Linked DNA regions of Litorilinea aerophila. The protein of the gene in region 2 interacts with the protein of the main gene of each other region in a pairwise test. Links are inferred from orthologs where the notes say so. Each region holds a gene or a part of one and is shown on either strand. Other genes may lie near its edges. The genes, in order: FKZ61_RS20260 and sfsA.

Region 1 (3,191 bases), on a different replicon or contig from region 2:
CCACGGCGAGATGTTGGGCGACCATCACCTGTGGCGCAAGACCTACGCCTATGACGCCTCGGCCCGGGTGCCCTTCCTGGTCCACCTGCCCCGGCAAGTACCGGGCCCGCGCAACCGGGAAATTCGCCAGGTGGTAGGCTGGGAGGACATCCTGCCCACCTTCCTGGACGTAGCCGGTCTCCCTACCCCGTCCTCGGTGGAAGGGCGTAGCGTCCTGCCCTTGTTGCGGGGCGAAGTGGTGGACTGGCGCCCCTACTACCACGGTGAGCACGCGCCCTGCTACCACCCGGAGAACGCCAACCAGTTCCTCACCGATGGCGAGTGGAAATACATCTGGAACCCCATCACTGGCCAGGAGCAACTTTTCCATCTGGCCACCGATCCCCAGGAGCGCCAGGAGCTGGCGGAGGACCCAGCCTATGTAGCCGTGCTGAAGGAATGGCGGCAGCGGCTCATTGCGGAGCTGGCCCATCGGGAGGAAGGACTGTCCGATGGCAAACGGCTGATTCCAGGGGATGTCCCTGTCTGGCGACCATCTGTCTTGGGCGGAAAAGATTCGTAGAATGGCCATTTCTGTGGTAAAGTGTGGCCAGCCTGTGCATCATTTGAGCGTGGGGACAACGGGCCGGCCGCCCACCTGACCCGATGAGTCAGCGGAGGGGCAAGATGACGGGCCGGCGCGTTGCTGATTCCAAGAAAAAGGGTCTACGAGGAGGTATGGATGGCCGCCACTGTCATGGACGAGGTGATGGAGAAGACGCGGGAACAGGTGGACATGGAAGCCCTGGGCCGGGCCGCACGCGCGGCCAGCCGGGTTCTGGCCACCCTCACCACCGACGTCAAGAATCAGGCCCTGCTGGCCATTGCCGATGAGCTGGAAGCCCAGAGCCAGGCAGTCATGGAGCGCAATGGGCTGGACATCGCCGACGGCCAGGCCAAAGGGCTCAGCGATGCTCTGTTGGACCGGCTCCTGCTCACGGAGCAGCGCATCGCCGGGCTGGCCGCGGACATCCGCCGGGTGGCCTCCCTGCCCGACCCGGTGGGTGCCGAGATGGATAGCCGGGTGTTGCCCAATGGCCTGCGCCTGAGCCGCCGCCGCATCCCCATTGGCGTGCTGGGCGTCATCTACGAAGCCCGGCCCAACGTCACCATCGACATCGCCAGCCTCTCCCTGAAGACCGGCAACGCGGTCATCCTGCGGGGCGGCAGCGAGACCCTGCGCAGCAACATGGCCCTGGTGGATGTGATCCACCGCGCGCTGGATCGGGTCAACCTGCCCCGGGCAGCCGTCCAGTACATCAGCAACCCGGACCGGGCCTACGTGACCCAGCTCCTCCACCTGGATAAATATGTGGACATGATCATTCCCCGGGGAGGGCACCGCCTGCATGAGCTCTGCCGCCGGGAGAGCACCATCCCGGTCATCACCGGCGGCATCGGCATCTGCCACCTCTACGTGGACGACAGCGCAGACCAGGAGAAGGCCTTGGACGTGATCGAGAACGCCAAGGTCCAGCGGCCCAGCGTCTGCAATGCCCTGGACACCCTGCTGGTCAACCGCAAGATCGCCCAGGAGTTCCTCCCCAAGGTGGCCGCCCGCCTGGCCCAAAGCCACGTGGAGCTGCGGGCCACGCCCGACGCCTACGCCATCCTGGCCCAGGGGAACCACGGCGCCACTGTGCGGGAAGCCGGCCCCGAGGATTTCGACACCGAGTGGATGGCCCTGATCCTGGGCATCAAGATCGTGGATACCCTCGACGAAGCCATCGCCCACATCCAGGAACACAGCATGGACCACTCGGACGGCATCCTGACCAACAACTGGGCCAACGCCGTTCGTTTCGTCAACGAGGTAAACTCCTCGGCCGTCTTCGTCAACGCCAGCACCCGCTTCAACGATGGCGGCCAGTTTGGCCTGGGCGCGGAGGTGGCCATCAGCACCCAGAAGCTCCACGCCCGGGGGCCCATGGGCCTGGAAGAGCTCACCACCTACAAGTGGGTCTGCCTGGGCGACTGGCACATCCGGCGTTGAAGCCCGGCGGGTCCCCGTGTCCGCCCACTGTCGCCAGACCCGGGCGGATGAAGGGGTGGCGACGAAGCGCAGCTACGAGCTGCGCCTACGACCAACAACCATGTCCCGTAGGGGCGGGGCTTGCCCCGCCCGCTGTCGCCCCATCCCGGCGGGTGAAGGAATGGCGACGAAGCGCAGCTACGAGCTGCGCCTACGACCAACAACCATGTCCCGTAGGGGCGGGCTCCCGTGCCCGCCCACCCTACGCCGGCCATCCTGGATCCGAGACGCCAAAAATCGCCTGAAAGTTCTGTACCTGAAAATCCTATAACAGTCCAGCGGTCTCCGCACTGACAAGAAACCTGACAAGAAAGGAATCCCCCGATGCTTGCCAAGGTTCAGAGCTGCGCCGTGGTCGGCCTGGATGCCGAACTGATCCACGTGGAGATCGACATCGCCAGCGGCCTGGAGCGCATCACCCTGGTGGGTCTGCCGGACACAGCCGTGCGGGAGAGCAGCGAGCGGGTGCGCGCAGCCATCACCAACAGCGGCTATTTCTTCCCCCAACATCGCCTCACCATCAACCTGGCGCCAGCCGACCTGCGCAAGGAGGGGCCCGCCTACGACCTGCCCATCGCCGTGGGCATCCTGGTGGCTACCCGCCAGGTCCCGGCCGAGCTGGACGACGCGCTCATCCTGGGCGAGCTGAGCCTGGACGGCAGCGTGCGCCACGTCAACGGCGTCCTCTCCATGGCCACCATGGCCCGGGAACGGGGTTATCGGCGCCTCTTCGTGCCTCGGGTGGATGCGCCCGAGGCGGCCCTGGTGGAAGGGCTCTGCGTTTACCCCATCGACAGCCTGGCCAGCCTGGTGGAACACCTGACCGGCGTGCGACCCATTCCGCCCTACGAAAACACCCTCCGCTTCGACGCCGCCGAGGAGCCCCCCTACCCCGTCCAATTCCAGGACATCAAGGGGCAGGAGCATGCCAAGCGAGCTCTGGAGGTGGCCTGTGCCGGCGGCCACAACTGCCTGCTCAAGGGGCCGCCCGGCGCCGGCAAGACCCTGCTGGCCCGGGCGTTGCCCTCCATCCTGCCCCGGCTGACCCTGAGCGAGGCCCTGGACGTCACCCGCATCTACTCGGTGGCCGGGGCCCTGCCCGAAGGCCAACCCCTCATCC
Region 2 (3,281 bases):
GTCGATGGGGCCGATGAGCTCGGTCAACTGGCCGGGAGGCGGGGGAATGGTGCCGCCCGAGCTGGCGGAGCGGACATCCGTGAACTGGCTAAGGAATAAAAGCGCGCTGAAGAGTAAAATCAGGGGCCACCAGCGCCACAGGCTACGGGGTGATTCCACAGGCAGGACAGCGGCGGCCGCTCTTCGTTGATGCTTCATAGGATGAAATGTTCTCCTGTTCATTGCGAATCCTCCCCTCTACCGACGGGTTATCGGCAGGAACAGCCAGAAGGTCTCATCGGTGGCGGTACAGGCACTGGCCTCCACATCGTCCACATAAAAGTCGGTGGACAGGGTATCGTCCGTCTGGGCCAGGAACTGGATCTGGACCGTCTGGCCGGCATACGCGGTGAGATCGGCGCTTGCCTGTTGCCAGACGCCGCTCACCGAGGCGTCGCTCACCGTGGCCAGCACCTGCAGCGGATTGCCGTTGGCATCGGCCACTTGCACGGTGAGCCCATCAGAGCCGGTGCCACTCTCCTCGGTCTGCATCAGCCACCAGAAGCTCAGGGTGATGGAATCCACCTGGGGCAGGGAGACGGTGGCCGTCAGGCGGTCGCTGGCGTTGTCCACCCCCGCCAGGTAGGCCGAGTACTGGCCGCTGCGGGCCCAGAAGTCGCTGATAACCGCATAGCTGCCGGCGCTTTGCACGGCCCAGCCGTCCGGGTTTTCAAAACCGCCGTTGGGCAGGGCGTTGGAACAGAGATCGGCCCGGGCAGCCGGGGCAACCAGGAACAGGCCTGGCAACGCCAGCAGCATCACCAGGGCCAGGACGGCCGCCCAGCGTACCCATGCCGGACGGCTTCGGCGCAGGAAGCCGCGCAGGGGAAATCGTGCACTGCTGTCCATAGGTCCTTCCTTTCACTAAGACGCGATGACGATGCGCCACGATTCGGTCCGGTCCAGGCGGACAGGATGTCATGTCTATCCGGCAGACCTTTGGATGAGCCGCTTGAAGCTTGCGATGGCCATGGAAATGGCCAGGAGGGGGATACGCACCTGTCGGCTGTGGTCGCTATTGTCCCCAATCCAGGCGTCTGGTGCTGGTCCACTGGGTTACAGCCGGCTAACAGGTGGCAAATGGGCAGCCTACGAACCATCTACTTTACCCTGGCGTCCAGGCCACGGGGGGATTCGGCCGGATCGTGAGCAAGGGCGCGGTGCGCTGCCACCCTGGGAGGCGGCCCCAGGCCCACGGCCGGGCAGACGCCGCCCCCACAGCCCAGTCTACCAGGGATGCGATGGGCACCACAACAGACATAATGTGGATTTCCCCAGCGGGTATGGTGGAGGATTGTCGTAGCCCGAATGGCAGGAAAGAAAAAGCGTCAGCCGCTTTCCGGTGGGTTCACGGCTCCATCACCACCGGCACCGGGCGCAGGAGGCGCACTTCCGCCAGGGTGACGGCGCAGGTGTAGGCCAGGAGCACGACGCCCGCCTCCTGGGCGCTCTGGAGGGCCTGGGCGAAGGCCGGATCGGTCGCCCGGTGGGGCGCAACCCGCCCGGCATCGGGCCGTTGGACGATGAAGACCACGGCAGCCCGTTCGCCGTGGGCCAGCCGGTGGCTCAGCTCCAGCACATGGCGCCGTCCCCGTTGAGTAGGGGCATCGGGAAAGAGGCCGCAGCCCGCTTCCACCAGGGTGATGGACTTGACCTCAACCCACCAGGGCATCCCGTGGGCGTCCACCAGTTGAAAGTCGATGCGGCTGCGGATAGGCCCGGTTCCGTCTGCAGGCAGGGGAACTTCCTGCCGCAGCGCCCGATGGTTCTGGAAGAGGGGGAATCGCCCCTGCTGGAGCCCCTCCAGGAAGAGCTGATTGGGCAGGCGGGTGTCCAGGCTGATGAGGATCCCTTCCTGGGGGTGCTCCACAAAGCGCAGGTCGTACTGGGTCTTGCGGGCGGCAGCCGATGGGGCGTCTGCCCGGCTGAGGTGTACCGTGGCCCCGGGGATCAGGAGCTCCCGCATGCGGCCAGGGTCGGGGCAATGGGCAGCCACCACCTGGCCGCTGCCGTGAAGCCGGGCGGTGATGCGAAAGCGGTTGGGCCGTTCCAGAAAGGTGGCCGGCTCGGTGGTAAAGGAAAATCGCATGGCTACGAACGGGCGGGGGCCAGGCGCTGGCTCCAGGTGGCCAGGGCTCGCTCCAGATCCTGGACGGAGGTAAAGCCGCGCACCGTATGCAGGAAGGTGGCGATGTCCGGGGTCAGGGCGCGCAGTTGGGCCAGCTTGGGGCCGAGGGGACTGGTGCTGGCCGGGCTGGTGCCGTAGCTGCCGTGGAAGGCAAAGTAGGCCTGGTTGAGGACTCGCAAGGGGTAGCCGTGTTCTACGAACAGGCGACGGCGGGCTTCCATGTAGGCCTCGGCTTCCTCCACTTTGCCCTCGGCCAGTAGCCGATCCACTTCCAGCCGGGTGGCCCGCATTTCCGTCCGGAAGTCAAAAGGCGGGGGCTCGTCCGGTGGGCTCTCGGGCTCCTGGTCGCCCTTTTCCGAGGGGGTGGGCGCCGGGGCCTGGGCCTGGTAAATTTCCGGGTAGAAGTAGGCCAGGGTCTGCTCCCCGATCTCGTTGCCCACGATTTCGGCCACGGTCTCATTGAGGGTGGTCATGTCGCTGTTGGTGAAATAGTTCCAACCCAGGGGGAAGAGGGCAAGGTAGTTGTGGGTCCACTCGTGGGCCACGGTGCTCAGGATCCAGGGCAGGTCAGCGTCGTCTACCACCATGGTGGGGAAAGCGCCCAGCCCGCCGATGTCGGTGATATAGGCGCTCAGGTTATAGTGATGGTAGATGAAGGACTCCCGCTGCTCGATCTCCGGCAGGTCCATCTCCGGCGTCAGCATCTGGGTGTACAGGGTCTCGATGCGGTAACGGGGGCTCACCACCAGCTTTTTGGGGGGCTCGGTGAAGGTAAACTGGACCGGTGGAATGGGTTGGCCCGACTGCCCGATGGGCACGCCCAGGCCGGCCTGGGCCAGGGTCCAGCTGACCTGCCCCTCGATGATCTGCTCCACGGTGGCGCGAACGGCCTGCTGCTCCTGGCGCGCTGCGGTCAGGGCCTCCTGGAGGGCGGCCAGCTGTTGGGCCGTCTCGGCATCCGGCGACACCCCCTCGGACGCGGCAGCGCTGGCCAGGCGTGTCATCTCCTCCTTCAAGCGCCGGATCTCCTGTGCCCGCTCCAGGTAGGCGAGGACCAGCGCCTTCGCCTCTGAATACGGCAGGTCCGCCGCGGGCCGGGTTATCCAGGCGCGCG

The links.
Region 1: the proteins of sfsA (region 2) and FKZ61_RS20260 interact in binary tests that used the Escherichia coli proteins (3 or more experiments, as listed by UniProt). The link is inferred for Litorilinea aerophila from one-to-one orthologs.

The regions. Positions count from the first base shown.
Region 1 is NZ_VIGC02000034.1:43,119-46,309, forward strand. What follows is about bases 3-2,876. They hold FKZ61_RS20260 (glutamate-5-semialdehyde dehydrogenase), read left to right. Parts: upstream 3-721; coding sequence 722-2,032; downstream 2,033-2,876. Other genes in these bases: FKZ61_RS20255 (arylsulfatase), read left to right, coding at 3-562; FKZ61_RS20265 (YifB family Mg chelatase-like AAA ATPase), read left to right, coding at 2,396-2,876. Outside these bases: more of FKZ61_RS20255, read left to right, coding at 1-2; more of FKZ61_RS20265, read left to right, coding at 2,877-3,191. UniProt on the Escherichia coli protein: Catalyzes the NADPH-dependent reduction of L-glutamate 5-phosphate into L-glutamate 5-semialdehyde and phosphate. The product spontaneously undergoes cyclization to form 1-pyrroline-5-carboxylate.
Region 2 is NZ_VIGC02000054.1:6,925-10,205, forward strand. What follows is about bases 259-3,222. They hold sfsA (DNA/RNA nuclease SfsA), read right to left. Parts: upstream 2,129-3,222; coding sequence 1,388-2,128; downstream 259-1,387. Other genes in these bases: FKZ61_RS23170 (hypothetical protein), read right to left, coding at 259-888; FKZ61_RS23180 (hypothetical protein), read right to left, coding at 2,131-3,222. Also shown: FKZ61_RS23165 (DUF5666 domain-containing protein), read right to left, coding at 1-198; more of FKZ61_RS23170, read right to left, coding at 238-258; more of FKZ61_RS23180, read right to left, coding at 3,223-3,281. UniProt on the Escherichia coli protein: Binds to DNA non-specifically. Could be a regulatory factor involved in maltose metabolism.